3 regions of the Ciceribacter sp. RN22 genome follow, and region 3 is predicted to be linked to each of the others. Evidence: riboswitches for the same ligand, from Rfam matches in the RefSeq annotation. Region 3 holds a riboswitch; each other region holds the start of a gene.
What was found. A riboswitch is a leader RNA that binds a small molecule or an ion and turns the genes downstream of it on or off. The one in region 3 is predicted to bind cobalamin.
Positions count from the first base shown of each region.

Region 1: linked by a shared signal. The riboswitch ahead of NHF53_RS20645 (energy-coupling factor ABC transporter permease) and the one ahead of bluB (5,6-dimethylbenzimidazole synthase) in region 3 are both predicted to bind cobalamin.
Region 2: linked by a shared signal. The riboswitch ahead of cobU (bifunctional adenosylcobinamide kinase/adenosylcobinamide-phosphate guanylyltransferase) and the one ahead of bluB (5,6-dimethylbenzimidazole synthase) in region 3 are both predicted to bind cobalamin.

Region 1 is NZ_JAMXLD010000002.1:1,192,026-1,202,211, reverse strand. Features, by position in the region: gene NHF53_RS20660 (efflux RND transporter periplasmic adaptor subunit) at 1-954, opposite strand, end outside; gene NHF53_RS20655 (TetR family transcriptional regulator) at 1,132-1,692, opposite strand; gene NHF53_RS20650 (phosphoribosylaminoimidazolesuccinocarboxamide synthase) at 1,815-2,765, opposite strand; gene NHF53_RS20645 (energy-coupling factor ABC transporter permease) at 2,965-3,618, opposite strand; cobalamin riboswitch at 3,672-3,888, opposite strand; gene NHF53_RS20640 (hypothetical protein) at 4,101-4,316, shown strand; gene NHF53_RS20635 (AraC family transcriptional regulator) at 4,536-5,429, opposite strand; gene NHF53_RS20630 (aldehyde dehydrogenase) at 5,646-7,097, shown strand; gene NHF53_RS20625 (aldehyde dehydrogenase) at 7,156-8,601, shown strand; tRNA gene NHF53_RS20620 (tRNA-Ser) at 9,024-9,113, opposite strand; gene rplU (50S ribosomal protein L21) at 9,414-9,728, shown strand; gene rpmA (50S ribosomal protein L27) at 9,766-10,038, shown strand; gene NHF53_RS20605 (GNAT family N-acetyltransferase) at 10,180-10,186, shown strand, end outside.
Region 2 is NZ_JAMXLD010000001.1:2,098,762-2,108,947, forward strand. Features, by position in the region: gene NHF53_RS10310 (EAL domain-containing protein) at 1-1,749, shown strand, start outside; gene uvrB (excinuclease ABC subunit UvrB) at 2,008-5,415, shown strand; gene cobW (cobalamin biosynthesis protein CobW) at 6,014-7,093, opposite strand; gene cobU (bifunctional adenosylcobinamide kinase/adenosylcobinamide-phosphate guanylyltransferase) at 7,097-7,621, opposite strand; cobalamin riboswitch at 7,790-8,159, opposite strand; gene NHF53_RS10330 (hypothetical protein) at 8,222-8,689, opposite strand; gene NHF53_RS10335 (ATP12 family chaperone protein) at 8,752-9,543, opposite strand; gene NHF53_RS10340 (HAD-IA family hydrolase) at 9,536-10,186, opposite strand, start outside.
Region 3 is NZ_JAMXLD010000001.1:2,214,842-2,225,027, reverse strand. Features, by position in the region: gene NHF53_RS10885 (NAD+ synthase) at 1-1,658, shown strand, start outside; gene NHF53_RS10880 (hypothetical protein) at 1,687-2,517, shown strand; cobalamin riboswitch at 2,562-2,766, shown strand; gene bluB (5,6-dimethylbenzimidazole synthase) at 2,812-3,504, shown strand; gene NHF53_RS10870 (DUF2865 domain-containing protein) at 3,538-4,605, opposite strand; gene NHF53_RS10865 (acyl-homoserine-lactone synthase) at 4,783-5,427, opposite strand; gene NHF53_RS10860 (LuxR C-terminal-related transcriptional regulator) at 5,588-6,337, opposite strand; gene NHF53_RS10855 (NADP-dependent malic enzyme) at 6,492-8,798, opposite strand; gene NHF53_RS10850 (lipoprotein) at 8,902-9,078, opposite strand; gene NHF53_RS10845 (TetR/AcrR family transcriptional regulator) at 9,264-9,860, shown strand; gene NHF53_RS10840 (UDP-2,3-diacylglucosamine diphosphatase) at 9,970-10,186, shown strand, end outside.

The DNA of each region.
Region 1 (10,186 bases), on a different contig from region 3:
GGCGTTGCGGCCCGCTGCCCGCTGCGGAATGAGATAGCCTGCGTCCTTGCCGACCGTGATGGTGGCGCGCACATACATGCCCGGCAGGATCAGGTTGTCAGAATTGTCGAAGAGTGTGCGGATGGTGAAGGTGCCCGTGGTCGTGCTCACCGCCATTTCCGACATGTCCAGCTTGCCTACATGCGGATAGTCGGAGCCGTCCTCCATCGTCAGCCGGATATCGGTGGTCTCGCTGTCGTCATTTCGCTCCAGCTTGCCGGCCTCGATGGCCGCCCGCAACCTCAAGAGGTTTACGCTCGACTCGTTCAGCTGGATATAGATCGGATTGATCTGTCGAAGCGTCATCAGGGAGTCAGTCTGACTTGCCGTGACAACGTTGCCGATCGAGAAATTCGTGGCGGAGGTCACGCCGTCGAAGGGCGCACGGATCTCCGTGAGACCAAGACTGATCTGCGCGGTCTGCAGGGTGGCGCGGGCTTCCGCCACCGAGGCCTTCGCCTGCAGCAGCGTGGTGCGCGCGTCTTCGTATTCCTTCTGCGTGGCACCCGTATTTGCAAGGCGCTCGTAACGCTGCAGGTTGGCTTCCGCCGCGGGCACGCTGACTTCCGACTTTTCCAGCGCGGCCTGGGCTTCGGCGACCGACGCCAAATAGGTGTCGTCCTCGATCTTGTAGAGCAGATCACCTGCCTTGACGAAGCTGCCTTCCTTGATGGCGATCTGCTTGATCACGCCGCCGACCCGCGGGCGGATTTCAGCCGTCTGGAAGGCCTCAGCCCTGCCCGAAAGCACGGTGGTGAGCGGTTGCTCGGATTTTTTGAGGGTCACGACGCTGACCGGGGAGGGCGGACGCGCTGCGCCCGCGCCAGCTCCGGCCTTTTGATCACCGGAATCGTTGCAGCTCGCCAGTGCGGCGGCGAGCAGGAAAAGAGAAGGCAGCAGAAAACGTCTGGTCATCGTTTCTTTCCGAAAAGAGGCGAGCACGGGAGGGCCGGCAGGGCCGACAAAAATTAGCAAGCGTCAGTTTTTCGTGGGCCGCGTTCATCCCGGACAAGGGATGGTGACGGCATAATTCCGCGTCGTCCTCTCGTCACTGGACGGGAGGCGATGCAAAGTGACGTAAGAAGAGTATCGTCACTTTGCAAGCGGATTTTGCAGTGCGGTATCGATCAGAGCCACAACTTCACGGCAACGTGTTGCCAATATGTCGGCCTTTTCCCTGGCGATCAACACCGGATGGAGCACACAGGCCAATGCCATTGCCGCGACTTCGGCGGTCTTGCGGCTGTCCTTCACGTGGTAGACGCCGCTTTCGACGCCCGCGTCGATGATCCGGGTGATGTCGTCGATCAGCATTTCGCGGTATTGCTCGGCGCAGGCCAGTTCCTGGCCGGCGGAAAAGACGATCATCTCGAAGATGTGCGGGCTCTTCTGGAGATCCTGCAGATGGCTTTCCATCAACTGCTCGACGAAGAGGAGAAGGCGCTCCGGGGGCGCCTTGCGGTCGTCCGGCCGTGCGAGCCGTTCGATCATGGCTTCGAGGTGGCGCACGGAAATGGCGTCGACGAGGTCAACTTTCGAATGGAAATGCTTGAACACATTGGCCGGCGACATGCCGAGCGCAGCGGCGACGTCTGCCACCGCAACGTTCGTGAAGCCCTTGGTCCGGAACAGTTCCTCGGCCGTGTTGAGGATGTCCTCGCGCGTCTCCGCGGCCGGGCGACGGGGCTTGCGCTGGCCCCGCGCGGTGCGCGTGCCGGCCCGTACGTTGCTCGCCGGGAGCCCTTCCTCTTTCGGCGCGATCGCCAACGCTTCACTCAGCTCCTTGGAAAGTAGCGATCGAGATTTGCGCGAACCCTCGCCAGCGGCGTTTCACCGCTGTCGTCCGGCACGAACGTCTCGCCGGTAATTGCCTCATACGCCTTTATATAGACCTTTGAGGTGTCCTCGACCAGTTTCGCCGGAATTTCCGGAATGTCGTCCTTGTAAGGATCGCACCGTTCGGCGACCCACGAGCGGACGAAGTCCTTGTCGAAGCTCACCGGACGTTCGCCCTTCTCGAAGTGTTCGGGATAACTGTCGGCGATCCAGTAGCGGCTGCTGTCCGGTGTATGGATCTCGTCGGCGAGGATGATGGTGCCGTCCTTGTCGGTGCCGAACTCGTACTTGGTGTCGACGAGGATGAGTCCGCGTTCCGCGGCGAGCGTCTGGCCGCGGGCGAAGAGCGCCAGCGCATAGTCCGAAAGCGTGTCCCACTGCTTCTGCGTCAGCAGTCCCGTCGAGACGATCTGCTCCGGCGTCAGCGGCTCGTCGTGGCCGCCGTCGAAAGCCTTGCTCGTCGGGGTGATGATCGCCTGCGGCAGGACTTGGTTGTCGCGCATGCCGTCCGGCAGCCGGATTCCATACATCTCCCGCTGGCCGGCCTTGTAGAGCGTCAGGATGGAGGTGCCCGTCGTGCCTGCAAGATATCCGCGCACGACGATCTCGACGGGAAGGATGTCGAGTTTCTTGCCGACGACGACGTTCGGGTCGGGGTAGTCCAGCACGTGGTTCGGACAGATATCCTTCGTCTGCTCGAACCAGTAGCGGGCCGTCTGGGTCAGCACCTGGCCCTTGTAGGGAATGCAGGTGAGAATGCGGTCGAAGGCGCTCAGCCGGTCGGTCGAGATGATGATGCGCCGGCCGTCCGGAAGATCGTAGTTTTCGCGAACCTTGCCACGATAGTAGTTCGGCAGTTCGGGGAAATAGGCTTCGGAGAGAATGCGCAATGGCCTCGCCCTTCTGATGTCATGGAACGGACGCCGGTCGTCCTCGCCGGACCCTTAGTTTACCGCCGGGTTTTGTCAAGCGAGGCCTTCGGCGGAAGGAGAGCCAAGGCGCTTTGACCGCTCCTTATCAAAAGAAAAGGCGCATGGTGGTCGCCATGCGCTTTCCGGTTCTTGCAGCAGGCAGAAGCGCCTGGCGGTATCAGGCGAAGGTCAGGCGTCCGACCTCGGTCATGCGGGAGACGAGCCCATTGGCGCGGAAGCCCTTGATCACGGACACGGCGGTGAAGGTGATGAAGGCTTCGACCAGGAAGACCGGGAAATAGGCTGCGACCCAGGCGGCCCAGTCGGTGAAGGCGACCGCGTCGTTGGAGATCATCAGCCAGAAGCCGACCATCGCCGACACGCCGGCGTAATAGACGGCGTCGATGCGCAGGACCTTGCCGAGGTTGAAACGGTCCCGCAGTTTGGCGTCGAAAAGCCGGCGGCCGAAGCTGTAGTGGACCGCGATCATCGGCACCATCAGCGAGAGGGCGTTGACGCCGAGATGCGGGATGTCGCCGGGCTCGAACAGGAAAGCCTGCAGGACGAGGCCGAGCGCGAAGCCGAGCATGGCCGGTGCGAACCCGAAGAGCATGTAAATGGTCGTCGCGCCGATGAGGTGCAGTTCGGACGGGCCGACCGGCAGATGCCAGGCTTGCATCAGCGCGGAAAACACCACGGCCGAAACGAGGGTCTTCGGCACGGCCAGCGGGTTGCGCACGACGGCCGGCAGCTGGGACGCGACGACGCTGAGGGCGGCTGCGTTCGCAAGCGCGATACGAACAGGATCGATAATTCCAACTTCAATATGCATTCTATTGCCTTTCCTCCGCGCCCACCGCGCGGAATTGCTTGAGACGCCACGAAAATCGTGGCCGAGGCGATGGCAGGTCTCCTGGCTCGCGGGTCTCGGCTCGGTCCGCCTTATCAACCGTTTCCGGCCAATGGCATGCTGGACGTCGCTCTCCGCTCACAGTTGCGGGGGCAGCTACGGTCTCGGCCCCTGATGGGTAATCCTCACCGTATTCCCTTTTCATCCACCACTTCGTTTTCGTCGGGTGGAACCATCGCTGGTTTTGAATTCGCCTGCCGTCCGGTTCGCGACGTGGAATGGACCGTTCCGGTCGTGACCACGGGCTTTTTCAGTGCAGGTCGATTGGTGATAGCCGATGACGCGGGTGTGCGCAATCGGTCGGAAGCGGCGACAGGCCAAAATGCCGCATTGCGGCGGCTCTCGACGGCGTCTACGGGTTGACGAAAATCAAGGCTGCCGCCCGTGGAGAAAGGAAATCCGATATGCTCGCAAGAATGGTCTACAGTGTACCTGTTTTCGGATGGATGCTCAGAGAAGCCCTCACCGGGCCGACCACTGCCAAGCTTCTCTTCATTCTCAACCTGGTCCTGGTCTGGATTCTTGCGATCGGCTATTTCGGCTATCCGGCCATCATCCTGCCGGCTCTGACGGCCGTACCGGTGATCTTCACGACGCTGATCGTGATCACCAAGGGCTGACGCCACCTCGCTTGTCTCGTCTGGAGTGCGGCCGGGGGAGGTTTCCCCGGCTGCTCCCCGTCAGGCGAGTGTGTCCTGCGTCTTCATCACGGTGAAGAATACGGCGGCGATCGCCGCGCTCGGCTACCATCGGGGAAAGGGCAGACTGTCAGGCCTGAGGTTAGATGGCAGGCCTGATATATCTGTTTGTCGCCGTGATCCGATCGTGCGCCGGATCGATCACGGCCAGTCGGCGTAGCTCGCTGGCGCTTCCTGTCCCGTCCTGTCGCCGATCGAGGTGAAGCTTTGGCGATAGGCGGCGGGGGACAGGCCGGTCTTTCGTTTGAAAAAGTGACTGAAGTAGGTCGGGTCGCGAAAGCCCAGGCTTTCGGCGATCCCATGGATGCTCCGCGGCGAGCGTTCGAGCTTGATCTTTGCCTCGCGGATCGTGCGCTCGTGGACAAGCTCGATCGGTGTCCTGCCGAGAGCCTTGCTGCAAAGCGAATGCAACCGATCCGCGGTAATGCCGAGTTGCTCGGCGTAGAAGCCGATTGGCCTCTGTTCTTCGAAGTGACTTTCGACGAGGTGCCTAAAACGCTGGAGAATGTCGCCGGTCTTCGCCGGCCTGGTGAAAGGCAGGTCACCCGCGCCGGTGAGACGCCAGACCCTCAACAGGAGAAGCTGCAGAAAGGCGCAGGAGGCCATTATGGACGGGTGTTCCCGCTCGAGTTCATCGGAAAGGCCCCGAAGCAGCGGAACGAGAGCCTCGACCTCCGCGCGTTCGATGTCCTGCCGGATGATCTCCTGCGACAGCAGAAGTCTGAGGCCGTGGCCTTCGGGCTGATCTTCGACCACCTCCGCCAGAAGCATGCTTGAAAGACCGAGAATGTGACCCGTACTGCCCGCGTCGATGACCAGGGACAGGTCGTCGCAGGGCGGCAGGATCGCCACGACGGGACCGGCGAGAACCTCGTCGCGCGCCGGCGAGCGCAGTCTGACTTGTCCGCCAGAAAGAACGAGCACGTGCGCGAAATGTTCGTAAGGTGGTGCGGTGATGCGCATCGATCGTCGCGCCAAGGCCGGAGAAAGCGGATTGCAGCGCAGTTTGCGGTGAATGGCGTGTCTGTCGGTCATCGGAGCCCCGGCTTTCCGTCCCTCCGCCTTTCGATGACAGATCGCCGGAAAATCACATGTCACTGCCAGAAAATCGCATTCTCAACACCGAGGTCAACCCCTAAGCTCGCAAAATGCCTTTGGGAGGAGGCTTGGCGGGCATGCCAGCGCATTCGCTGGCTTGCGCCCGGATTCCCCTGAAGAACCGTTTTTGAACCCGGGTCCGAGGGGGCCGAAATGTTCCAGGCAAGGCTGATGATCGGCAGTGCCGACGAGGATGCCGCCGGCGGGGCGACCTTCCTCCGGCGCAATCCGGTGACCGGAGACATCGTGACCGTCGGTGCGGCGGCCTCGACCGCAGATGCCGAACGTGCGGCGAATGTGGCGGCGGCGGCCTTTCCCGCCTGGTCCGCGACCGGCCCCGGCGAACGCCGCGCGCTTCTCGAACGTGCCGCAAACATATTGAGCGCGCGGGCGGACGATTTTGCGGCGGCGATGACGGCGGAGACCGGAGCCACCCGCAGTTGGTGCGATTTCAATCTCTCGCTCGGCGCCGAGATCATCCGCGACGCGGCCTCGATGACCACGGCCGTAAGCGGGGCTGTGTTACCCTCCGCCGTAGCGGAACGGTTGTCGCTCGCCGTCCGGCAACCTGCCGGCGTCTGCCTTGCGATTGCGCCGTGGAATGCGCCGGTAACCCTCGGCTTCCGGGCAATAGCCATGCCGCTCGCCTGCGGCAATACGGTCGTGCTCAAGGCATCCGAACTCTGTCCGCGAACCCATTGGCTGATCGGCGACGTCATGCGGGATGCCGGATTCCCGCCGGGCGTGGTGAATGTCGTCAGCAATGATCCAGCCGATGCGGCGATGATCGTCGAGACGCTGATCGCCCATCCCGCCGTTCGCCGCGTCAACTTTACCGGCTCGACCCGCATCGGCCGCGTGGTGGGGCAGGTCGCGGCCAGGCACCTGAAGCCTTGCCTTCTCGAGCTCGGCGGCAAGGCGCCGATGCTGGTGTTGGAGGATGCCGATCTCGAGCATGCCGCGGATGCGGCGGCCTTCGGAGCCTTCTTCAACCAGGGACAGATCTGCATGGCGACCGAGCGCATCATCCTGCTCGACGCGATCGCCGAGGATTTCCTCTCGCTCTTTGCCACGCGGGCAGCGCGTCTGAAGGCAGGTGACCCGCTACGGGCGGGTATGCCGCTCGGCTCGATGATCAGCGCGGAGGCCGTGAGGCGGGTCCGGGCATTGGCGGAGGACGCGGTTTCGAAGGGCGCACGTCTTCTCGTGGGTGGAACGAGCCACGACAGCTTCATGGACGCCACCGTGCTTGATGGCGTGACGCCGGCGATGCGCCTTTATGGCGACGAGAGTTTCGGGCCGGTCGTCGCCGTCATCCGCGCTGCAGACGTCGACGAGGCCGTCACGATCGCCAACGACACCCAGTACGGGCTCTCGGCGTCCGTCTTCGGGCGGGACGTCGGACGGGCGATGGAGGTCGCACGACGGATCGAATCCGGCATCTGCCACATCAACGGCGCGACGGTTTCCGACGAACCGCAGGCACCCTTCGGAGGTGTGAAGGCAAGTGGCCATGGCCGCTTCGGCGGCATGCAGGCGGTAGATGCGTTCACCGAACTGCGCTGGATCACCGTCAATGGCCGCCGCGAGACCTACCCGATATGACGGCGCGCTGCACACGCCACCCTGTTTCACCAGTGATCTTGAGAGGAGACGATCGACCATGAGAATACAGCAGATCATCAACGGCAAATCTGTCGACGCAGTGACCGGAGCCACCTTCGAACGCCGTGATCCATTCACCGGTGAAGTCGCCTCGGTCGCGCCCGCCTCCGGCCTCGACGATGTCAGGGCGGCGGTTGCGGCAGCGTCTGCCGCTTTTCCGGCGTGGTCGAAGCTCGGTCCAGGGGCGCGGCGGGCTCTGCTCATGAAAGCGGCCGATGCGATGGACGCCAGGGCGCCGGACTTTATCTCACTATTGACGGCCGAAACCGGCGGCACGGCACCCTGGGCCGGCTTCAACGTCATGCTGGCGGCGAGCATGCTGCGCGAAGCAGCTGCCATGACCACCCAGATTTCCGGTGAGATCATTCCGTCCGACAAGCCGGGAACGCTCGCGATGGCGATCCGCCAGCCGGTCGGGGTCTGCCTCGGCATCGCACCGTGGAATGCGCCGGTCATTCTCGGCACGCGCGCGATCGCGATGGCGCTCGCCTGCGGCAACACCGTCATCCTCAAGGCGTCGGAACTCTGCCCCGGGCTGCATGTGCTGATCGGCCAGGTGTTCATCGATGCCGGCTTCCCGGAAGGGGTGGTCAACGTCGTCACCAACGCGCCGGAGGACGCAGCCGAAATCGTCGAAGCGCTGATCGCAGCACCCGAGGTCAAGCGGGTGAACTTCACCGGCTCGACGCGCGTCGGGCGCATCATCGGCGAGCTCTGCGGGCGGCATCTCAAGCCCGCGCTGCTCGAGCTCGGCGGCAAGGCGCCGCTCATCGTGCTCGACGACGCCGACGTCGACGGGGCGGTGAACGCCGCAGTCTTCGGTGCCTTCATGAACCAGGGCCAGATTTGCATGTCGACGGAACGTTTCATCGTCGACGAAAAGATCGCCGACGAATTCGTGGAGAAGCTCGCCGCACGCGCGGGCGGGCTGCCGGCGGGCGACCCGCGCGGCCACGTGGTACTCGGTTCGCTGGTGAGCCCCGAGGCGGCCGCGAAGATGGAAGCCCTCGTTGCCGACGCCGTCGAGAAGGGCGGGAAGGTTGCCGCCGGCGGGAAGCGGCAGGGGTCGGTGGTCGAGGCCACGGTCATCGACGGGGTTCATCCCGGCATGCGGGTCTATGCCGAGGAATCCTTCGGTCCCGTGAAACCGGTGATCCGTGTGTCGGGAGATGAAGAGGCGATCCGCATCGCCAACGACACGGAATACGGCCTGTCTTCCGCAGTCTTCAGCCGCGACATCCAGCGTGCTCTAAAGGTCGCCGAGCAGCTTGAGACCGGGATTTGCCACGTCAACGGACCGACGCTTGCCGACGAGGCGCAGATGCCGTTCGGCGGTGTGAAGGGCAGCGGCTACGGCCGGTTCGGCGGCAAGGCGGCGATCAACGAGTTCACGACGCTGCGTTGGGTGACCGTCGAGGATGCCGGCCAGCACTACCCGTTCTGAGGCTTTCGGTGGGGAGGGAAGGGGCGCGTTGGCGTTCCTTCTCTCGAATTTGGACCTTGAATTCGGCGACGACGCTCACCAAGTCTACAGACGGATCGCGCGCTCGTTACATGAGCGAGGGTCTGGGCGACCTTCTTCCGCCGAATTCCTGACGATTTCGAATAAATCGTTGATGATCAATCGGTTACAAGAAAATGTCAGTTTTCTGACAAAAGGTTGTTGACTTGTTTGAGGGGGTAGGATTATACATCCGCTCACTGACGAGGGCGGCGGCGCTGCTGGCGACGATGTCCTTCGTTCTAGAGAAATCTCTGGGAGCAGAGGACTTTGCAAACCATCGACAACCCGTTCGGCACGAGGTTGTCACCCATGTCTTAGGTACACGATGTTACCTATGTCTTCGGTATGGACAGGATTCCTAATGGCGGAGAGGGTGGGATTCGAACCCACGATACGGTTGCCCGTATGCCGCATTTCGAGTGCGGTGCTTTCGACCACTCAGCCACCTCTCCGGTCACATTGGTCGGCGCGATTTGTGCGCGGGCTGTCTCATAGCGGCGAAAGTCCGGGCTGACAAGGGTGAATATCAAATCGCCCAAAGCTTTTGTCTTGACAGTTTTTTGCGCCTCACGTATGCGGGCGGTGAATTAGGCATGGGCTAACTGTGTCTTGATTTCTCTCGCCCTACGGGCAGGGTTTCGCCGGCAGGCATGAAAGGTTCTTCCGGAACCGAACAGGCCCGCTCCATCCGACTGGCAAAAAGACGGCCGTCCCGCAAGGGCAGAGCCGGAACGAACATGAAAGGACAAAAAATGTTCGCAGTCATCAAGACCGGCGGTAAGCAGTACCGCGTTGCAGCCAATGACGTGCTGACCATCGAAAAGCTGGAAGCCGCCGCTGGCGACAAGATCGAATTCACCGAAGTCCTCGTGATCGGCGAAGGCGCCGATGCCAAGATCGGCGCTCCCTTCGTGAAGGGCGCCAGCGTCAAGGCCGAAGTCGTCGAGCATAACCGTGGCAAGAAGGTCATCGCCTTCAAGAAGCGCCGCCGCCAGAACTCCAAGCGTTCGCGCGGCCATCGCCAGCACCACACGGTCGTCCGCATCACGGACATCGTCGCGGCTTAACGGTTCACGGGTACTTAAGGTTTAAAGGAGAAGTCCAATGGCACACAAAAAAGCTGGCGGTTCCTCGCGCAACGGTCGCGATTCTGAATCCAAGCGCCTTGGCGTGAAGAAGTTCGGCGGCGAAGTCGTCATTCCGGGCAACATTATCGTTCGTCAGCGTGGCACGCAGTGGCATCCCGGCGCCAACGTCGGCATGGGCAAGGACCACACCCTCTTTGCACTCGCCGCCGGTAATGTCGCCTACCGTACGAAGGCCAATGGCCGCGTGTACGTGTCGGTCATGCCGAAAACGGCAGAAGCAGCGGAATAAGCCGGTAACGCTCTAAAACAGCCGGCGTCGCATCGACCCGGCTGGACGTAACAGGTTCAGAAAAAGCCAAAAAGGGGAGATGGGGCGCCACCCAACTCCCCTTTTCTTTTGCGCTTTTTAAACTCCAAGGAGGACTGAACCATGCAAA
Region 2 (10,186 bases), 120 kb from region 3:
GAACGCCGGCCCGGCGACGTCCTGACCCTGCTCTCCTTCGGCGCCTTCGTCTCCGGCCTCGCCTGGGCCGCTCTGCCGTTCTCGGTCGAAGGCTTCGACGGTTCCGGTCGCGACGCCGCCCTCTTCCTCATCATGGTCGGTACGGCCTCCGGCGCGATCATCAAGGGTCTCGGCTATAGCCAGCTGGCCATGGCCTTCGCGACGCCGCTGCTGCTCTCGATGCTGGTCTCGCTGGTGCTCTCCGGCAACTCCGCCTCGCTGGTGCTTGCAGCGAACGCCGCCGCCCTGACGACAGTCCTCTACCGTCATAGCCTTTCGGCCGAGCAGGTGTTCTCGAGCAACGAGCTCGCCAAGCTCCAGGCGACCGATCTCGCCCTCTCGCTTTCCGAAGCCCATGGCGACATCCTGCGCAAGAACGGCCGCCTCGAGGTCCTCGCCAATTGCGATCCCGTCACCGGCCTTGCGAACCGGACGCACTTCAACGGCCGCCTCGGTGGGGATGTCGCCCGCGCTGTCGCCGTCGACGAGCCGGTCGCCCTGTTGCTCCTCGATCTCGACCGCTTCAAGTCGATCAATGATTCCTTCGGCCACAGCGCCGGCGACGCCGTGCTGCTGGAAGTCGGCAAGCGTCTGCGGCGGGTGGTCGGCGACGATGGCCTCGTCGCCCGGCTCGGCGGCGATGAATTCGGCATCATCCTCACCGGCAGCAATGCGCGCCGGCGCGCGCTTTCCTATGCCCAGCAATTGCAGGATGCCAGCCAGGAGCCGGTGCCGGTCGGCGGCACCAGCTCGGTGATCGGCCTCAGCATCGGCCTCGCCTGCTTCCCGGCCCAGGCGTCGAGCGCGGAGGAACTCATGGCCTTCGCCGACATGGCGCTCTACGAGGCCAAGGACCACGGCCGCCGCCGCATCCGCGAATTCGACCCGGCGCTGAAGGCGCGCATCGAGCGCCAGCACGCGGTCGAACAGGACCTTGCCGACGCGATCCGCAACGGTGCCGTCGAGGCCTGGTTTCAGCCACAGGTCCGGCTCGACAACGGCGCCGTCACCGGCTTCGAGGCGCTGCTGCGCTGGACCCATCCGCGCCTCGGCCCGATCTCGCCGCCCGAGGTCGTCCAGGCCGCCCATTCGCAGCACCTTGCCGAAGCGCTGAGCGAACATGTCGCGACCGCGGCCTGCGACCTGCTCACCCGCCTGCCGGCGCTCGGCCTGCCGGAGGCGACCGTCGCCCTCAACATCTCGCCGCGGGAGTTCTCGCTCTACTGCATCGCCGACATGCTCGGCCGGGTCGCCGGACCGCGCGGTATCAATCCCGCCCTGCTCGAGATCGAGATCACCGAGGAGGCGACGCTCGACACCGAAGGCGCCGGCGAGCAGCTCAAGCGGCTGGAGAATGCCGGCTACAAGCTCGCCGTCGACGATTTCGGCATGGGCCATTCCTCCCTCGCCTACCTGATCGACCTCAAGGTCGACCGGTTGAAGATCGACCGCAGCTTCGTCAAGGGCGTCGCCGGGTCGCGCACCAACCAGAGCCTCATCGCCGCCCTCGTCGGCCTCGGCCACGCGCTGGCGCTCGACATCGTCGTCGAGGGCGTCGAGACGGCCGAGGATGCCGAGGTGCTGGCGCTGCTCGGCTGTCGCGTCGCCCAGGGCTACCATTTCGCCCGGCCGATGCCGCTCGCCGCCCTCTTCGGCTGGCTCGGCGCGGATCGTCCCGCCGCGCTGGAGGACGGCCGCGCGGTCGCCTGACCGAAGGAAGCGGCGCTGCCTGCGGATGGCGGGCCGCGTCCTGACAGTTCCTGTCAGCAGGCTGCGTTATGTTTCCTTTTTGTACTCGTTTTTTCGTCGCCGCCCCTTTCCATCCGCCGGCCATTTCTCCATATTCGGCGCATGGCCAAGACACCGAAAGATTCCGCCGCCCGCCCGGGCGAAGCCCGGCAAGGGCAAGTGCCCGTCGCGGACAATTCCGCGCCCCGCAGGTCGGCCAGCCCGCAGGGCGATGCGGCCGTGAATGCAGGGAATGGATTTGAAGAGGCGCCGCAGGCTGCGTTCGAGGGCGCGCCGCTCGCCGGTTCCGTCGCCGACTGGGTGAAGCAGCTCGAGGCGGAGGCGGAAGCCTCCACCGTCGAGAGCCAGCGCGACATCGCCTCGAAGGCCGGCAAGCACCGCAAGAAGGTCGAGAACGAGGCGCGCAAGCACGCCGAGGCCGTGGAGGTGGCTGCCAGAGCGAAGCGCAGCGGCCAAGCGGCCGCCGCCTCTCGTCCGGCGCCATCCCGCGACGCCGAAGGCGCGCAAAAGAAAACAGGTGCGGAGGCCAGCCCGAAGGGCGGTGCGGCCGTGAGCACGAAAGCGACCTCCTCCAAAACCTCCCGCGGCGTCTCCATCGGCGGCTCCTCCGACCCGAAGACCCGTGCCGCCGCCGGCCTCAACCCGGTCGCCGGCCTCGACGTGTCGCTGGAGGAGGCGGGCGCGCTCGCCAAGGGCGGCGTCACCGCCACCGTCGACGCCCTGTCGAAGCTGATCGAGAGCGGCAACCCGCTGTTCAAGAACGGCGAGATCTGGGTGCCGCACCGCCCCGCCCGGCCGGAAAAATCCGAAGGCGGCATCGCCATCCGCATGCAGTCCGACTACCAGCCCGCCGGCGACCAGCCGACCGCCATCAAGGACCTCGTCGAGGGCCTGAATTCCGGCGACCGCACCCAGGTGCTGCTCGGCGTCACCGGCTCGGGCAAGACGTTTACCATGGCCAAGGTGATCGAGGCGACCCAGCGCCCTGCCGTCATCCTCGCCCCCAACAAGACGCTCGCCGCGCAGCTCTATTCGGAATTCAAGAACTTCTTCCCCGACAACGCGGTCGAATACTTCGTCTCCTATTACGACTACTACCAGCCGGAGGCCTACGTCCCGCGCTCAGACACCTATATCGAGAAGGAATCCTCGATCAACGAGCAGATCGACCGGATGCGCCACGCCGCCACCCGCGCCATCCTCGAGCGCGACGACTGCATCATCGTCGCCTCGGTCTCCTGCATCTACGGTATCGGCTCGGTCGAGACCTATACGGCGATGACCTTCCAGATGTCGGTCGGCGACCGCCTCGACCAGCGCCAGCTCTTGGCCGACCTCGTCGCCCAGCAGTACAAGCGTCAGGACATCAACTTCACCCGCGGCTCTTTTCGCGTCCGCGGTGATACCATCGAGATCTTCCCCGCCCACCTGGAGGATGCCGCCTGGCGCATCAGCATGTGGGGCGACGAGATCGAGGCGATCACCGAGTTCGACCCGCTGACCGGCCAGAAGACCGGCGACATGCAGACGGTGAAGATCTACGCCAACTCCCACTACGTGACGCCGCGGCCGACGCTGAACGCCGCCATCAAGGCGATCAAGGACGAGCTGAAGCACCGCCTCGGCGAGCTCGAGGCCGCCGGTCGCCTGCTGGAGGCCCAGCGGCTGGAACAGCGCACCCGCTACGACGTCGAGATGCTGGAGGCCACCGGCTCCTGCGCCGGCATCGAGAACTATTCGCGCTACTTGACCGGCCGCAAGCCCGGCGAGCCGCCGCCGACCCTCTTCGAATACATCCCCGACGACGCGCTGATCTTCATCGACGAGTCCCACGTCACCATCCCGCAGATCGGCGGCATGTATCGCGGCGACTTCCGCCGCAAGGCGACGCTCGCCGAATACGGTTTCCGCCTGCCGTCCTGCATGGACAACCGTCCCTTGCGCTTCGAGGAATGGGACGCCATGCGCCCGCAGACGGTCGCCGTCTCCGCCACCCCCGGCGGCTGGGAGATGGATCAGGCGGGCGGCGTCTTCGCCGAACAGGTGATCCGTCCGACCGGCCTCATCGACCCGCCGGTCGAGGTCCGCGCGGCCAAGACCCAGGTCGACGACGTGCTCGGCGAAATCCGCGACACGGCGCTCAAGGGTTACCGCACGCTGGTCACCGTGCTCACCAAGCGCATGGCGGAAGACCTCACCGAATACCTGCACGAGCAGGGCGTGCGCGTCCGCTACATGCATTCCGACATCGACACGCTGGAGCGCATCGAGATCATCCGCGATCTTCGCCTCGGCGCCTTCGACGTGCTGGTGGGCATCAACCTTTTGCGCGAGGGCCTCGACATCCCCGAATGCGGCTTCGTCGCCATCCTCGACGCCGACAAGGAAGGCTTCCTGCGCTCGGAAACCTCGCTCATCCAGACCATCGGCCGCGCCGCCCGCAATGTCGACGGCAAGGTCATCCTCTATGCCGACAACATCACCGGCTCGATGCAGCGGGCGATGGACGAGACGGCGCGCCGCCGCGAGAAGCAGATGGCCTACAACATCGAGCACGGCATCACGCCGGAATCGGTCAAGGCCCGCATCTCCGACATCCTCGATTCCGTCTACGAGCGCGACCATGTCCGCGCCGACATTTCCGGCGTCGCCGGCAAGGGCTTTGCGGCAGGCGGCAATCTCGTCGGCGCCAACCTCCAGGCCCACCTCAACGCGCTCGAAAAGCAGATGCGCGACGCCGCCGCCGACCTCGATTTCGAAACCGCCGCGCGGCTCCGCGACGAGATCAAGCGCCTCAAGGCCGTCGAACTCGCCGCCATGGACGACCCGATGGCCCGGCAGGAGGCGGCGAGTGCCGAAGGCGCGAGAGGGAAGCAGTCAAGTCCGGCGGCGAGTGCGGAACAGACCCCCTCTGGCCCTTCGGGCCATCTCCCCCACAAGGGGGGAGACCGGGAGGCCGCCGCAAGCGCGGCGAACTCCCTCCCCCCTGTGGGGAGGGTTGGGGAGGGGTCTTCCGGTGAACCCCGCATCTCCCTCTCCTCGCGCTCGAAGACCGGCCGTGCCCGCAGCGCCGGCCGCGAGTCGATCTCCCCCCCTGAGGGGGAGATGTCCCGGCAGGGACAGAGGGGGGTATCCCCCAATGAAGCGTCCGCCGATCACCCCCCTCTGTCGGCTACGCCGACATCTCCCCCTCAAGGGGGGAGATCGGCGGAGCAAGCGTCCTACTTCGCCAAGCCGTCGCTCGACGACATGGGCCCCGGCACCGACCTGCCGACACCGGCCGGACGCTCGCTCTTCCGCAAGAACACCCTCGACGAAATGACCGTCGGCCGCACCGAAAAACCGGTGACCGGCAAGGTGCCCGAGAAGCCGGGGGCCGAACCGGGCCGCAGCCCGATCTCCCCCCTTGTGGGGGGTGAGGAGCGGTCGGCGAAGCCGAGCAATCGATCCAGCGAATCGATTGCAGCAACGAACGCCGGCAGGACAGAGGGGGGTGCCCCACGCTCAGGGCCGGACGACCCCCGCCCCATCATCCGCGCCCGCCCCGGTGCCGGCTCCTACGAGGACCCGGCGGACCAGAAAAAGAAGGGCCGCACCAAGGGCAAGACGGGACGACCGGGACGGTGACCACGAGTCCCTTCTCCCCATCCCGATGGGGAGAAGGTGCCGGCAGGCGGATGAGGGGCAGCCCGTACGCCTACGGGGTCGCTCCGCGCGGCGGCGCCATCGATCCGGTGGATCGATTTGAGCGAACGAAGGCCTGAGCGCGACGCCGCGCGAAGACTGTGCAAGGCCCTACTTCAGCTAAGTGTTAGAAATTCCAAGTGAGGGGGTCGGTTTCGCCTGCTTGACGTCCCCCTCACCTGCGATTTCTGGCACTTACGCCTTCGGCCTAAGCTGCCGAAATCGCTTCCTCTCCCTCAAGGAGAGAGGAACGGCTGGCCTGCTGCCGGTTTTTCGGACACCGAGTTAAGCTAATCCGACCTTGTTTTCAAATTCCATCGGGCTGAGATAGCCCAGTGTCGAATGCCGACGCGGGGGAGATCGGAAGGCGACAAATCGCGCTTCCCACCAAATCCTTCTGACCCGTGCTCCGAACAACCGCCCCCCTTCAGCGCTGACGGAACGACCGAGCGTCGCCGCATGGTGATCTCCCCCCTTGTGGGGGAGATGGCCGGCGGGCCAGAAGGGGGTAACTGATGCGTCCATCGCTCTCAATCGGTCCTCAGGCCGCCTTCTCGACCGCCTCAACCACCGCCGCGAAATCCCATTCGTGCAGGCCGATGACGACGAGGCGGGTCTCGCGCTTCTCGCCGGCCGCCCAGGGGCGATCGAAATAGGTGTCGATGCGCGAACCGACCGCCTGGACGACGAGCCGCATCGGCTTGCCGGGCACGTCGACGAAGCCCTTGAGGCGCAGGATGTCGTGGGCCTCGATGACGGCTCTCAGCCGCTCGACGAAGGCCGCCGGATCGGCGATCGCCGGAAGCCGCAGCGCAAAACTCTCGAACTCGTCGTGGTCGTGGTGGTGCAGGTGGTCGTGACCCTCGCCGGAGGCATGGGCAGCCTCATGCTCCAGTTCGTGGTGCGACTTGCGGTTTCCGATATCGGCCTCCGAACCGGCGCCGAGGCCGAGGAGCACGATCGCCGGAACCTCGCCGTTCCTCGCCTCAACCAGCGTCGGCTTGCGGTTGATGCGTCCAGCAACCTCGGAGCGGACCGCGGCGATCCCCTCGCCGTCCAGCAGATCGGTCTTGTTGAGAACGATGAGATCGGCGCAGGTGAGCTGGTCCTCGAAGAGCTCCTCGAGCGGGCTGTCATGGTCGAGCGAGGCATCCTGCTCGCGCATTGCGTCGACCCTGTCGTGGTCGTCGGCGAAACGCCCGGCCGCCACCGCGGCACTGTCGACCACGGTCACCACGCCGTCGACCGTCACGCGGGTGCGGATGTCCGGCCAGTTGAAGGCGGCGACCAGCGGCTGCGGCAGGGCGAGACCGGAGGTCTCGATGACGATGTGATCCGGCCGCTCGTCGCGTTCCAGCAGGCGCTGCATGGTCGGCACGAAATCATCGGCCACCGTGCAGCAGATGCAGCCATTGGTGAGCTCGATGATGTCGTCCTCGGTGCAGTTGTCGGCGCCGCAGCCCTTCAGCACCTCGCCGTCGACGCCGAGGTCGCCGAATTCGTTGATGATGAGCGCGATCTTCTTGCCGCCGGCGTTCATCAGCATGTTGCGGATGATCGTCGTCTTTCCGGCGCCGAGAAAGCCGGTGATGACGGTTGCCGGGATCTTCTGCTGCAGCATGGTTCAACCCTTCATTTTCAGCGGCAGTCCCGCCGCGACGAAATAGACTTCGGTCGCGACCGCCGCGACCATCTGGTGGAGCCGTCCGGCATGGTCGCGGAATTCGCGCGCCATGCGGTTTTCCGGCACGATGCCGAGCCCGACCTCGTTCGAGACGAGGATCAGCCGCGCCCGAAGCATTGGCAGGACCGAGACGAGGCGCGCGCTTTCGGCGGCGACATCGCGTTCGTCCAGCATCAGGTTCGTGACCCAGAGCGTCAGACAGTCGACGAGCACGACACGGTCCGATGCATCGATGCGTCGGAGAACGCCGGCAAGGTCCACCGGCTCCTCATGGGTCGTCCAGAGCCCGCCGCGGCTCTCACGATGCAGGGCAATGCGTTCGCGCATTTCATCGTCGAAGGCGCGTCCCGTTGCGACATAGTGGCGTTCGAGCCCGCTTGCCTCGGCAAGCGATTCCGCATGCCGCGACTTGCCCGAACGGGCACCGCCGAGCACGAACACGCTATGGCCGGCGGCCGCGCTCAAGGACGGACCTCCGCGCCAGAGCGCCGGAAAGGTGGACATGAGAAGAGGCCGGGCGCGCAGCCCGGCAGAAAGGATGTGGAAATGCGGGATCGCACAATCCCGCCGTCACAAGATGTCGCCACGACAACCTCCGTGCTGGCAACGGGGATTTTTCCCCAGGATGGGCTTTCAAAGCCCGGCACGGGTGGCAGGTCTCCTGGCTCGCGGTTGAGGCGCCAAGCGCCAGCGGGGCAACCTCGCCTTCCCGGAGCTTCGAAGCGGCACGAAGAGGCGGACGATTCGTAGAAATAGAGGCGTCCCGGCCCCGGCTGATCGTGTCGCCACTCCAGTGGCTTTTCCAGCTTCGCCGAAGAACCCGCCGTCCGCGCCTTGCGGACCCGTCGCGGGCATTCCGGCTCACCGGATGATTGACCCTCACCGCTCTACAGTCGCGGGGTCGGCTGCGATTGGCAGGCCCGGCTTGGGTCCCCACCGTCGCATTCCCTTTTGCGTTCCGCCCCGTATCGACGGCGCGGAAACCATCCGAATGAGAAAACGCTTAGGCGCAAGCGGCGGTGAAGTCAATTCGAACAGAACGCCTGCAAACCGCCCCAAAGCCAGTCACTGACGCGCAGAAGGCATGCTCAAGGCGAAGAGCAAGCGGATGCGCGCGGCGACCGCCTCGGCGAGCGCCTCCGCCTCGAAATCGGGGGTTTCCGTTTCGCTCGTCACCGGGAACGTCGCGGTGGCGACCGGAGAACCGTCGATGACCGAGATCGCGGTCACCGTGACGGTTGCCTCGCTGCGGTGGTTGAGCGGCGAAATGTCGGGTCGATAGGAGCCGATCCGCACCGAGAGCACCACCGGTGGCGCCTCCGGCCGCGGCGCGGTCGCAGCGATCGCCGCGGCGATCCGGCTGTCGGTGCCGACGACCACGGTCTGCGGCACGCGGACATCGGCAAGCACCGTCAGGTCGCGAACGTCATAGACCTTGCGCGGCGTCAAGAGCTCGACGCCCGCGACGCTGCACGAGGACAGCAGAGCGCAAAGAAGAAGGGCGATGACGGCGTGGCAGAACCGCAGACACATGGCAGGCTGATCCGATCCCGATTCGGTCGGAAGAGACTGTCACCGGTATGGTTAGCGCGGCGTTAAGCGGCAGCCCGCACGGCCCGGAACAGGCGCGCCGCGGCATCCATCTCCTCGAAGCGCTTGGCCCTGCGGGCCTGCGCTTCCTCGTCGACGCCCCAGTGCTCTTCGGTCCAGTCCTCATCGAGATGGGCGAGCGCCCATACCTCCGGAGTGGAAAGGAAGCCCTCGGCGAAGGCGAGCGCCAGGATCGCCGAGCCGGTCAGCGTCGTCACCACGTGCAGTGCAGCGAGTTCGAACGGGGTCCGGTAGGCGTCGAGTGCCTTGGCGAAGGCCTCGATTGCCGCCTGTGGCTGTGCCTGGTGGACGATGCCGGCCGCAAGAATGAACCGCGCGCCATGGGAGGAAGCCACCCAGTCGATCACCGGTCCCCACTGCCGCGCCTGTCGTTCGACGAGTTCCTGAGGCGATTCCGCGTGGTAGCAGAGCAGGTCGTTGCCGGCGTAGCGCACGATATCCTCGAACACGGCGTCGATCTGTTCGGCGACGGCATCGATCGCGGTATTGGCAAGCCGGGTCATCGGCATCGTCGCCGGGTCGATCGTTTCGCCCTGGGCGCGCCACTCCGAAGCGACGAGCTCGGCGGCATCGGCCGTCGGCAGGCGCAGCGGATGTTTCGCCGGCGTCTTCACGCCGCGACCGTCGAGCAGGATGGCAACGGCCTCATCCTCGTTCCGCGTGCCGACTTCGGTGTAGAAGCGCTTCGCCTGCGGCCGCTGCATCTGGATCTGCGCGCGGCGTACCGGGTCCGGATCGCTCGGCTCGGGGCCGAAATCGCTGAGAAGGTCACGCATCGACGGCTCCTTTCATGACATGGGCCAAAAGGTCGGCCGGGTGGTCAACGACGGCGTCCGCGCCTGCAAGCAGCAGCGCAGCAGTCGTCGAATAGCCCCAGGAGACGCCGATCGCCCGGGCGCCGGCGGCCTTGCCCATCTGCATGTCGTAGATCGCGTCACCGATGACGACCGCATCCCGCGCATCCATGCCGGTTTCGCGGCAGCACTCCAGAACCATGGCCGGATTGGGTTTCGACGGACATTCGTCCGCCGTCCGTGAAACGACGAAATGGGGCTTCAACCCGTGGGTTTCAAGCACGCCGTCGAGGCCACGGCGGGACTTGCCGGTCACCGCCCCGATCAGCAGGTCGTCACGGCGAACCATCGCCGCGATCACCTCGGCGATCCCGTCGTAAAGCGGCTCCTCGAAGCCCTGCTCGGCGCGCACCTCAGTGAACACCGCCTTGTAGTAGAGCGCCATCGCCCCCGCCTCGTGATCGACGTCCGGCTTGCCCTGCATGGTGGCGATCGCGAGATCGAGGCTCAGGCCGATGATCGCCTTGGTGTGTTCGACATCCGGCGCGGCATGGCCGAAATGAAGGAAGGTGCGCGTCATCACCGCATGGATGAGGCAGACGCTGTCGACGAGCGTGCCGTCGCA
Region 3 (10,186 bases):
CCGACACCCTCCGTATCGCAATCGCGCAGTTCAATCCGACTGTCGGCGACGTCGCCGGCAATCTCGCCAAGGCACGCGAGGTGCGCAGTCAGGCTGCGGCTGCCGGTGCCGAACTCGTGCTCTTCACCGAGCTTTTCCTCTCGGGCTATCCGCCGGAGGATCTGGTGCTGAAGCGCGCTTTCCTCAGGAACTGCCTTGCGGCTGTGGAGCAACTGGCGGCGGATACTGCCGACGGCGGGCCCGGCGTTGTCATCGGTTTCCCGCGGCAGGGCGAGAAAGGCCGGCACAATTCGGTGGCGATCCTCGATCGCGGCGAGATCATTGCGACCCGCGACAAGATCGACCTGCCGAACTACGGCGAATTCGACGAGAAGCGTGTCTTCGTTCCCGGCGAGATGCCGGGTCCGGTGAATTTTCGGGGCATTCGCATCGGTGTCCCGGTTTGCGAGGATATCTGGGGTGATCTCGGCGTCTGCGAGACGCTCGCCGAAGCAGGGGCGGAAATTCTCCTCGTGCCGAACGGCTCGCCCTATTTCCGGGCGAAGATCGACGTGCGCTACCAGATCGCCCTGAAGCAGGTGATCGAGTGCGGGCTGCCGCTTGTCTATGCCAACCAGGTGGGAGGTCAGGACGAACTGGTGTTCGACGGTGCGAGCTTCGCCTTCAACAGCGACAAGTCGCTCGCCTTCCAGATGAGCCAGTTCGACGCGGAACTCCTGGTCACCACATGGAAGCGCGGCGCCGACGGCTGGCGTTGCGACGAGCGGCGGATCGCCCATGTGCCGGAGAAGGAGGACGCGGATTATCGTGCCTGCATGCTCGGCCTGCGCGACTACGTCAACAAGAACGGTTTCAAGAGCGTGGTGATCGGCCTTTCGGGCGGCATCGATTCCGCGCTCTGCGCGGCGATTGCCGTGGACGCGCTCGGCCCCGAGCGGGTGCGGACCGTCATGTTGCCCTACCGCTACACCTCGGAAAGCTCGTTCTCGGATGCCGCAGCCTGCGCCAAGGCGCTCGGCTGCCACTATGATATCGTGCCGATCGGCGAGCCGGTCGACGCCTTCATCTCCGCGCTTTCGGAACTCTTCGAGGGAACCGAACCGGGCGTCACGGAGGAGAACCTGCAGGCGCGCACGCGCGGCACGATCCTGATGGCGATCTCGAACAAGTTCGGCGCCATGGTCGTGACTACCGGCAACAAGTCGGAAATGTCGGTCGGCTACGCGACGCTCTACGGCGACATGAACGGCGGCTTCAATCCGGTCAAGGACCTCTACAAGATGCAGGTCTACGCGCTTTCGGGCTGGCGCAACAAGAACGTGCCGCAAGGCGCGCTCGGGCCATCGGGTGAGGTCATTCCGGCCAACATCATCTCCAAGGCGCCGTCTGCGGAGTTGCGGCCGAACCAGACCGACCAGGATTCTCTTCCGCCCTATCCGGTGCTGGACGATATCCTCGAATGCCTGGTGGAGCAGGAGATGTCGGTGGAAGAGATCGTCGCGCGCGGCCATGATGTGGCGACCGTGCACCGGATCGAACATCTGCTTTATCTTGCCGAATACAAGCGCCGACAGTCGGCGCCCGGCGTGAAGATCACCCGCAAGAACTTCGGTCGCGACCGGCGCTACCCGATCACCAACCGGTTCCGGGACCGCTGATCCCGCCAATCCCTGCAAGGAGGCGAGCATGCGCAGTTCCGTAGAGATCTTCGACTGCGAGGCCCGCACCTCTCGCGTCGTCTGGCAGACGGAGGCACTGGTCGAGGCCCCCAACTGGACGCCGGACGGCGGACATCTTGTGATCAATGGCGACGGCCTCATCTACCGTGTGCCGATCGACGGGAGCGCGGTTCCTGAACGGATCGAAACAGGGTTTGCCGGCGCCTGCAACAACGACCACGGGCTTTCCCCCGACGGCACGATGCTTGCGATCTCCGACAAGACCGAGCACGGAAAATCCTGCATCTATGTCCTGCCGGCGGCGGGCGGCGTGCCGCGACAGGTGACCGCAAGGCTGCCGTCCTACTGGCACGGCTGGTCGCCCGACGGGCGGCAACTCGCCTATTGCGGAATCCGCGACGATGAATTCGGCATCTACACGATCGCCGTCGAGGGCGGAGAGGAGCGGGAGCTGATCCGCGGCGGCGGGCACAACGACGGCCCCGACTATTCGCCGGATGGGCAGTGGATCTACTTCAACTCCGACCGCAGCGGGTTGATGCAGATCTGGAAGATCCACCCGGACGGTAGCGAGCTCGCGCAGGTGACCGACGACGGTTTTTCCAACTGGTTTCCGCATCCCGGGCCGAGGGGTGACGTGCTTGTCTTCCTCTCCTACGCAGGGGATGTCGAAGGCCATCCGCGCGACAAGCAAGTTTCGATCCGGCGGATGGACGTCGCGACAGGCACGGTCGAGACGCTCCTGGACCTCTTTGGCGGGCAGGGCTCGCTGAACGTGCCGAGCTGGTCTCCCGATGGCGATGCTTTCGCCTATGTCCGCTATTTCCCCGTCGAGTAGAACCGGATTGCACGCCGTTGGTCTTGCCACGGGCGGCGAACTGTGAACAATCGGACGCGTCAGGTGCCCGCCGGCAAGGTGGGAGAATCGGGAATCCGGTGACAATCCGGAACGTGCCCAACGCTGTGTGGCGGATGCCTGTCGCAAGGAACCGGTCTCTCGGTTCGCGTCACTGGCCTTTCGGCCGGGAAGGCGGCGACAGGCAGCGGAAGCCGAGTCAGAAGACCGGCCTGGCAAGATAGACCTGGCCCGCGCGGACGGCGGGCGGTCCTTTGCATTGTTGGGGATTTGACGATGCCGGACGAACCGATGGACCACATGGTCCGGGCGGGTGCGTTTTCTGCTGAGGAACGCGCCGCCATCTACAGAGCCATAGAAACCCGCCGCGACGTGCGCGACCAGTTCCTGCCGAACCCGCTGCCGGACGATCTCGTCTGGCGGCTGCTTTCCGCTGCCCACCACGCGCCGTCGGTCGGCTTCATGCAGCCGTGGAATTTCATTCTCGTGCGCGACGCCGAGCGAAGGGAGGCGGTCTGGCGGGCCTTCAGCCGCGCCAACGACGAAGCGGCCGAGATGTTCTCGGGCAAGACGCGTGACGACTATCGCGCGCTGAAGCTCGAAGGCATCCGCAAAGCACCCCTCGGCATCTGCGTAACCTGCGATCCGACGCGCGGCGGCCCGGTCGTGCTCGGCCGCACGCACAATTTCAGCATGGACCGTTACTCGACCGTCTGCGCGATCCAGAACCTCTGGCTGGCGGCACGGGCCGAGGGCGTCGGCGTCGGCTGGGTCAGCATCTTCCACGAGACCGACCTCAAGCGGATTCTCGGGATCCCGGAGCATGTCGAGGTGATCGGCTGGCTCTGTCTCGGCTATGTCGATACGCTCTACGGAGAGCCCGAACTGGCGGTAAAGGGCTGGCGGCAGCGGCTGCCGCTCGAGGAGCTGGTCTTCTCCGAAACCTGGCAGGAGGGTCCGGGCGACTGAAGCCCGCCGGATCAGACGGACCGCATACGCGGTCTACTTCTGGACCGGCTGCGGACCGGAGAGCGCAGGATGCCTGAGGTCGATTCCGCTCGTTTCGCTGGGGAGGAAGACGGGGCCGACTTGACGCACTTTCTTCTCCGTGGGGTCGTAGGGCCTCTCGACGGGCGCGGATGGCCGGACGTCTTCGGGAGCCGGCTTGCCGGCGGTCTTCAGATCGATGACGGAAGAGCCGTAGTCGGGAACGTTCGCGCTCGCGGCCTGCGCCTTCATTTTGCGATAGAACTCCGTGAGATTGCAGGTGCAGGAGGGCTGGTCGCCCTTGCGCCGGCTCTGGTAGGAAAAGGCAGTCGGCGATTGCCGGTACGGCCTGCCAGTCACGGTCGAGATCATCTCGCCGCTTTCGGGCTCGGTGACCGATCGGAAATAGAGTTCGGTCTCGATGCCGGGGCACATCTGCCGGCATAGCTCGGCATCGCGCCGGAAGGTAAGCGGCGTGGTATTCGACGAGATCGGGAAGAAGGCGCCGTCACAGCTGCGCACGCAAAGCGTCTGCAGGTCGCCGGCGCCGTTCTGCCAGCCGCCTGCCGGGAAACCATCCGGGCCGAGGCGCGGCGCCACCATGTCGAGATAGGGGGTGCGCGGAGGCTCGGCGGGCGTGACGTCCGCCTCCATCGGTTCTTCGTCGCAGCGGTTGGCTTCCATCATGGCGAGGATCTTCCCGCGGACCTCGTTGCGCTGCGTGCCGCCGGTTCGCGCGGCATCGCGCCTCTCGGCAAGCTGCTGCTTCTCGGCCTCCAGCCGCTTGATGTCGGCGGAAAGCGCGGCGCATTCGGGACGGTTCATCGCTGCGTAATCGGTGACGCTCGGCGAGCCGCAACGCAGGTCGAAGAAGCGCTGCCGAGCCTTGCGGATCTCGAAGTTCTGCCTGGCGATGGCGCTCGAGAAGCGCCGCATCGCGGCGGTGTCTCCGACCACTTCCGGTTCGCTGACGAGGCTCGCCCGCAACCTGTCGCAGATCATCGACGCATGGGAGACAGCGGGAACAAGAAGGGTCGCAAGGACCATCGCGGACAGCAGGACGAGGCTACGGCGGTACGGCAATTGGCGTTCCCGATCGGCGAATGACAGGCGTTGCTCGGATCGACTTGCCTATAGGCCCAATCATCATAGATGGCGAGCGTCATTCCGCCAACCGGAAGCTCGTTTTTGGCTTAACAGACGGCGCCCCGGCCGAAGGTTTGCCTCCGGCCGGTGCCAGACCAGTGAGCCTAGTCGTCGTCAGGCGGCCCGCGCCTGTTCGAGCGTCATCGGCTCCGCCAGTACGCGGTGGTCGATGCCGGCGACTTCCTTCATCCGCTCGAGCAGGTCGTCGCTGACCTCCCAGGCGATCGCGACGGCGTAGACCGAGCCGATCTTCTGGGGGTCGGCGATCCTCTCACCGGGGCAACCCATGCGGCGGAACATGCGCTCGAGGAATACGTCGGTCACCGTCACGATGTGCGTGAGCCCGGAAGCGATCCCGAGTTCGCCGACGCCGCACATCAGTTCGGCAGCGGCGATCGTTACCTGGTTCGACGCGCGGTCCTGCGAGATTTCCGGGTCGATGCAGAAACGGCTCGATTCCCATATCTCGGCACTGCGGATCGGCGGATTGTCACCGAGCAGGACGGGGAACGTGTCGTCGAGCATGTTCGGACCGAGGGTGGGAAGCAGCCGTAGCGCACCGCGCAGGCGCCCCGTCTCGGGTGAATAGGAGAGAACGTAGATCGGGTTGGCATCGTCGTAGTGATCGATCTCCCAGTCTCCCTCCACCTTGACATCCCATTTCAGGAGGTCGTGAAAGACCCGCTTGCGCAGGCTGAATACGTCCGCCATTTCTTTCGAGTAGCGGTCGCGATTGGCTCCGTTGATAATCCTGATCATGCCGGTCTCCCTTCTAAGGTCAGGGAGAAACGTTCGCTTTTTCATCTAGAAATTGAAACTGGCGGTAGGGACAGTTTAAGTCATTGCAATTTGCGATTATTCTCGCTTGCCCATCCTGCAGTGTCGGGACCGCATGTAGAACGTGCGGTGGGCGCGAACTCTATTCAGAACGGTTGTCGGGCCCGGAGATAAGGCCCTGCCAGACCGCCTCGGCGACGGCCTGTGTATTGCTCACGACGTTCAGTTTTCGTCGGGCGTTCGACATGAAATAGCGGACGGTGCGCTCCGAGATGCCGAGGATGACGGCGATCTCCCAGTAGCTCTTCCCGGCGGCTGCCCAGGTCAGCGCTTCCTTTTCCCTGCCGGTCAGAATGGAGCGCATGCTCTCGCGATGCCGGCCTTCGTCGGCCGTCTCCAGCACCGCTGCGTGGAACTTCGCCGCGAGAGCGTGAACGTCGCGGTCGCAGTGGCGACGAAACTGACGCCAGTCACGTGCGTCCGCGACGTTGATCGCGAAAAGGGCCGCGTGGCCCTCGCGGGAGGCGAGCGGATAGCAGACGCCGGTGGTGGAGAGAGAAAGTTCGCGCGCGACGGACAACAGGAGTTGTGCGCTCGGAATCGTTTCCGGCAGCATGGACCAGTCGAGCGGTCGCACCGAGGTGAGTGCGTGCTTGAGCAGCGGGGTCAGGACGTGCGGACCGAGCGCGGTGACGGCCCGGACCACATGCGGTGCATAGGTGTGGTGAATACGATGCAACCTTACACCGGTCGCAGCAGGGATGGCATCGATGTAGAGGATGTTCGAGATACCGAACTCAGCCTGCATCCTTTTGAAAAACGGCTGCGGTCGAACGACCTCTTCGCTTTCCAGCCAGTCCAGCAGGTCAAAATAACCCTTCTGGTTAATCATTATCTGACCCTGACAAATCTATGGGATAGGATCGTCCAGCGCAAATGGCTTGTCCAGCGCATTTTTCATGCGCGGGAGGAGGTCTGATCGTGCCCGTTCGTTGATGCAGGGAGCATCCGTCGCGAGGGCAGTGCCGACGCGACGGGCGTTATCGTCACGCGGGCTGGGTGGCTTCCACGACGGCGAGCGCGGCCATGTTGACGACGCCGCGCGAGGTGACCGACGTCGAGAGCACGTGGGCAGGAAGGGCGGCACCCAGCAGGATCGGGCCGACGTGAAGCGCGTCCATCATGGTGCGCACGAGGCCGAGCGAGATGTTGGCGGCATCGAGATTCGGGAAGACCAGGAGATTGGCTTCGCCGGTGAGCGTGCTGTCGGGCATGGCGCGCTTGCGCAATGCTTCCGAGAGCGCCGAACCGCCCTGCATCTCGCCGTCGACCTCGAGGTCGGGAGCCCGCTCGCGGATCAGGCGCAGGGCCTCCCGCATCTTGCGGGCACTTTCGGAATCGCGCGAGCCGAAGTTCGAGTGGGTGAGAAGGGCCGCTTTCGGGGTGATCCCGAAGCGCCGGATCTCGTTTGCGGCAAGCACCGTCGTTTCGGCGATTTCCGCGGCCGTCGGGTTGTAGGTCACGAAGGTGTCGGTGAAGAAGATCGCGCCGCGCTGGGAAATCAGCAGGCTGAGGCCCGAGAAGGCGCAGACGCCGGGCTTCTTGCCGATGATCTGGCCGACGTCGCGCAGATGCCGGTCGAAACGGCCCTCGACCCCGCAGATCAGCGCATCGGCATCACCGCGGCGAACCGCGAGTGCGCCGATGACCGTGTTGTTGGTGCGCACGATCGTGCGGGCGGCTTCCGGGTTGATGCCGGCACGTCCGACGAGCCCGAAATATTCCTCGACATAGTCGCGGTAGCGCGGATCGTCTTCCGGATTGACCACCTCGAAGTCGGTGCCGGGGCGAATGCGCAGCCCGAAGCGCTGGAGGCGGTTCTCGATGATCGGCGGGCGGCCGATCAGGATCGGCTGGCCGATCCCTTCCTCGAGCAGCACCTGCGCGGCCCGCAGCACACGCTCGTCCTCGCCTTCGGCGAATATGACGCGCTTGGCCGGCGCCTTCTTGGCCGCCGTGAAGATCGGCTTCATGACGAAGCCGGAGCGGAAGACGAAGCGATTGAGCTGGTCGAGATAGGTGTCGAAATCGGCGATAGGGCGGCGGGCGACACCGCTTTCGGCCGCTGCCCTCGCAACTGCCGGAGCGATGCGCAGGATCAGGCGGGGATCGAAGGGCGAGGGGATGAGGTAGTTCGGGCCGAAGGTCGGCGATTCACCGGAATAGGCCTTCGCCGCCACTTCCGACACTTCTTCCCGGGCGAGTGCTGCGATTGCCCGAACCGCCGCCATCTTCATCTCTTCGTTGATGGTCGTGGCGCCGCAATCGAGCGCGCCGCGGAAGATGTAGGGGAAGCAGAGAACGTTGTTCACCTGGTTCGCGAAGTCCGAACGGCCGGTGCAGATCATGGCGTCCGGGCGCGCCGCACGTGCGAGATCCGGCATGATTTCCGGCGTCGGGTTGGCAAGCGCCATGATCAGCGGCTTCTCCGCCATGCGGGCGAGGAGCTCCGGCTTCAGGACGCCGGCGGCCGACAGGCCGAGGAAGACATCCGCGCCTTCGATCGATTCCGACAGCGTGCGCTTGTCTGAGGGCTGGGCGTAGACGGACTTCCAGCGGTCCATCAGGGCTTCGCGGCCGACATAGACCAGACCTTCGATGTCGTGGACCCAGATGTTTTCGCGGCGGGCGCCGAGCGTGACGAGAAGATTGAGACAGGCGAGTGCGGCCGCACCGGCGCCCGAGGCAACGATCTTGACGTCCTCGATCTTCTTGCCGGCGAGATCGAGCCCGTTGAGGATTGCCGCGGCGACGATGATCGCGGTGCCGTGCTGGTCGTCGTGGAAGACGGGAATGTTCATCTTCTCGCGGAGCTGCTGCTCCACCTCGAAGCATTCCGGCGCCTTGATGTCTTCGAGATTGATGCCGCCGAAGGTTGGCTCAAGCGCGGAGATGGTCGAGATCATTTCGTCGACCGCCGGGGCGCTGATCTCGATGTCGAAGACGTCGATGCCGGCGAACTTCTTGAACAGGACGGCCTTGCCTTCCATCACCGGCTTCGAGGCGAGCGGACCGATATTGCCGAGCCCGAGCACCGCGGTGCCATTCGAAACCACGGCGACGAGATTGCCGCGCGCGGTGTAGTCGAAGGCTGTATCCGGCTCGTCACGGATGGCGAGGCACGGCGCCGCAACGCCCGGGGAATAGGCGAGTGCCAGGTCGCGCTGGTTGCCGAGCGGCTTGGTCGCCTGGATTTCGAGTTTCCCCGGTCGCGGATAGCGATGGTAGAAGAGCGCCTGCTCGTCGAGATCGCCGGAGGCCGGTTGCGGCTTCGTCTTGTCCTGAGAATTCATCGTGCCCACTAACATATGTCTCTAAAGTCGAGACTCCTGAATACACGAAAAGTCCTCGGGGGGAAGTGTCTTCGGACGCTCTCCGGCGCCTCCCTGTCGCTTCTTAGACACCCGGCGTGAAGAGCGGCGGAAGCGAGGTGGCGTGCACGCCGTATTTGGAGGTGGTGCACTTGCCGTCCGCCGTCTGCTGGCAGGCTTCTGTCTTCTCGATCGAGCCGGTGGTCTGCGAGCATCCGGCGAGGACTGCGGCGACGAACGTGGCGAGGACGATCTTTTTCATTTTCTTGGCTCCTGGTGTCGGCCGCCGCGGAGGATCCGCGCGCCGTTGAGTGAACTTGCAAGTCTTATATTGAACATCAATGTTCAAATTTCAACGGCAATGCGATAGAAAGAACGAGATGAATTGACGCAGCCGGAATTCCTGCAATTTTACGGGAGCAGGGGAGCGTCGAAAGGAAGGACGTCTTGAGTATCAAAACCCGGATCCGTGATGCGGCGATCTGCCTCTTTGCCAGGAAGGGCGGTGATCGGGTCACCGTCAGCGAGCTGGCGGACGAGGCCGGTGTCGCGCGTGGCACCGTCTACAACACCATTCCCGATCCAGGTGCGCTCTTCGAGGACATCGCCGGTGACCTCGCGCGAGAGATGCAGGACCGGGTGGTGGCGAGCATGGCCGACCTCACCGACCCTGCTTTGCGGCTGGCCTGTGGGGTCCGCCTGTTCATTCGGCGAGCCCATGAAGAGCCGCATTGGGGACGTTTCCTCGTCCGCTTCAGTTTCACCAACCGCGCGCTGCACGGATTGCTGACCGGCTCCTCGACGGCGGACATCCTGAAGGGGATCGAACAGGGGCGCTACGTCGTGCCGCAGGAGCACTTCACTTCGGTGGTGGCGATGATCGGCGGAACGACGCTTGCCGCCATGCTTCTCGTCCAGGAGGGGCACAAGACCTGGCGGGAGGCCGGCAGTGAGGCGGCCGAACTGCTGTTGGCGGCGCTCGGGGTGGATCGGGAGGAAGCGAGAGCGATCGCGACCCGGAAGCTACCGCCGCTTTCCGACTGAATGCGCCATGCCGGAACGACGGCATTTGCGGGAGTTCAATCCCCCACGCATGTCATCAAGCTGAAACAAGACTCTGGTTTTAGAGGCTGATAACGCCAATACCCAGAGGATGACCCTCGTGAGTACACACGCGGATACCCGCCAATTCCGGACGCTCTTCATTTCGGACGTGCATCTCGGCTCGAAGGCCGCGAAGGCCGATTTCCTGATCGATTTCCTCCGGTACCACGAGGCCGAGACGATCGTACTGGTCGGCGACATCGTGGACGGATGGCGGCTGAAGCGCAGCTGGTACTGGCCGCAGGACTGCAATGACGTGGTGCAGA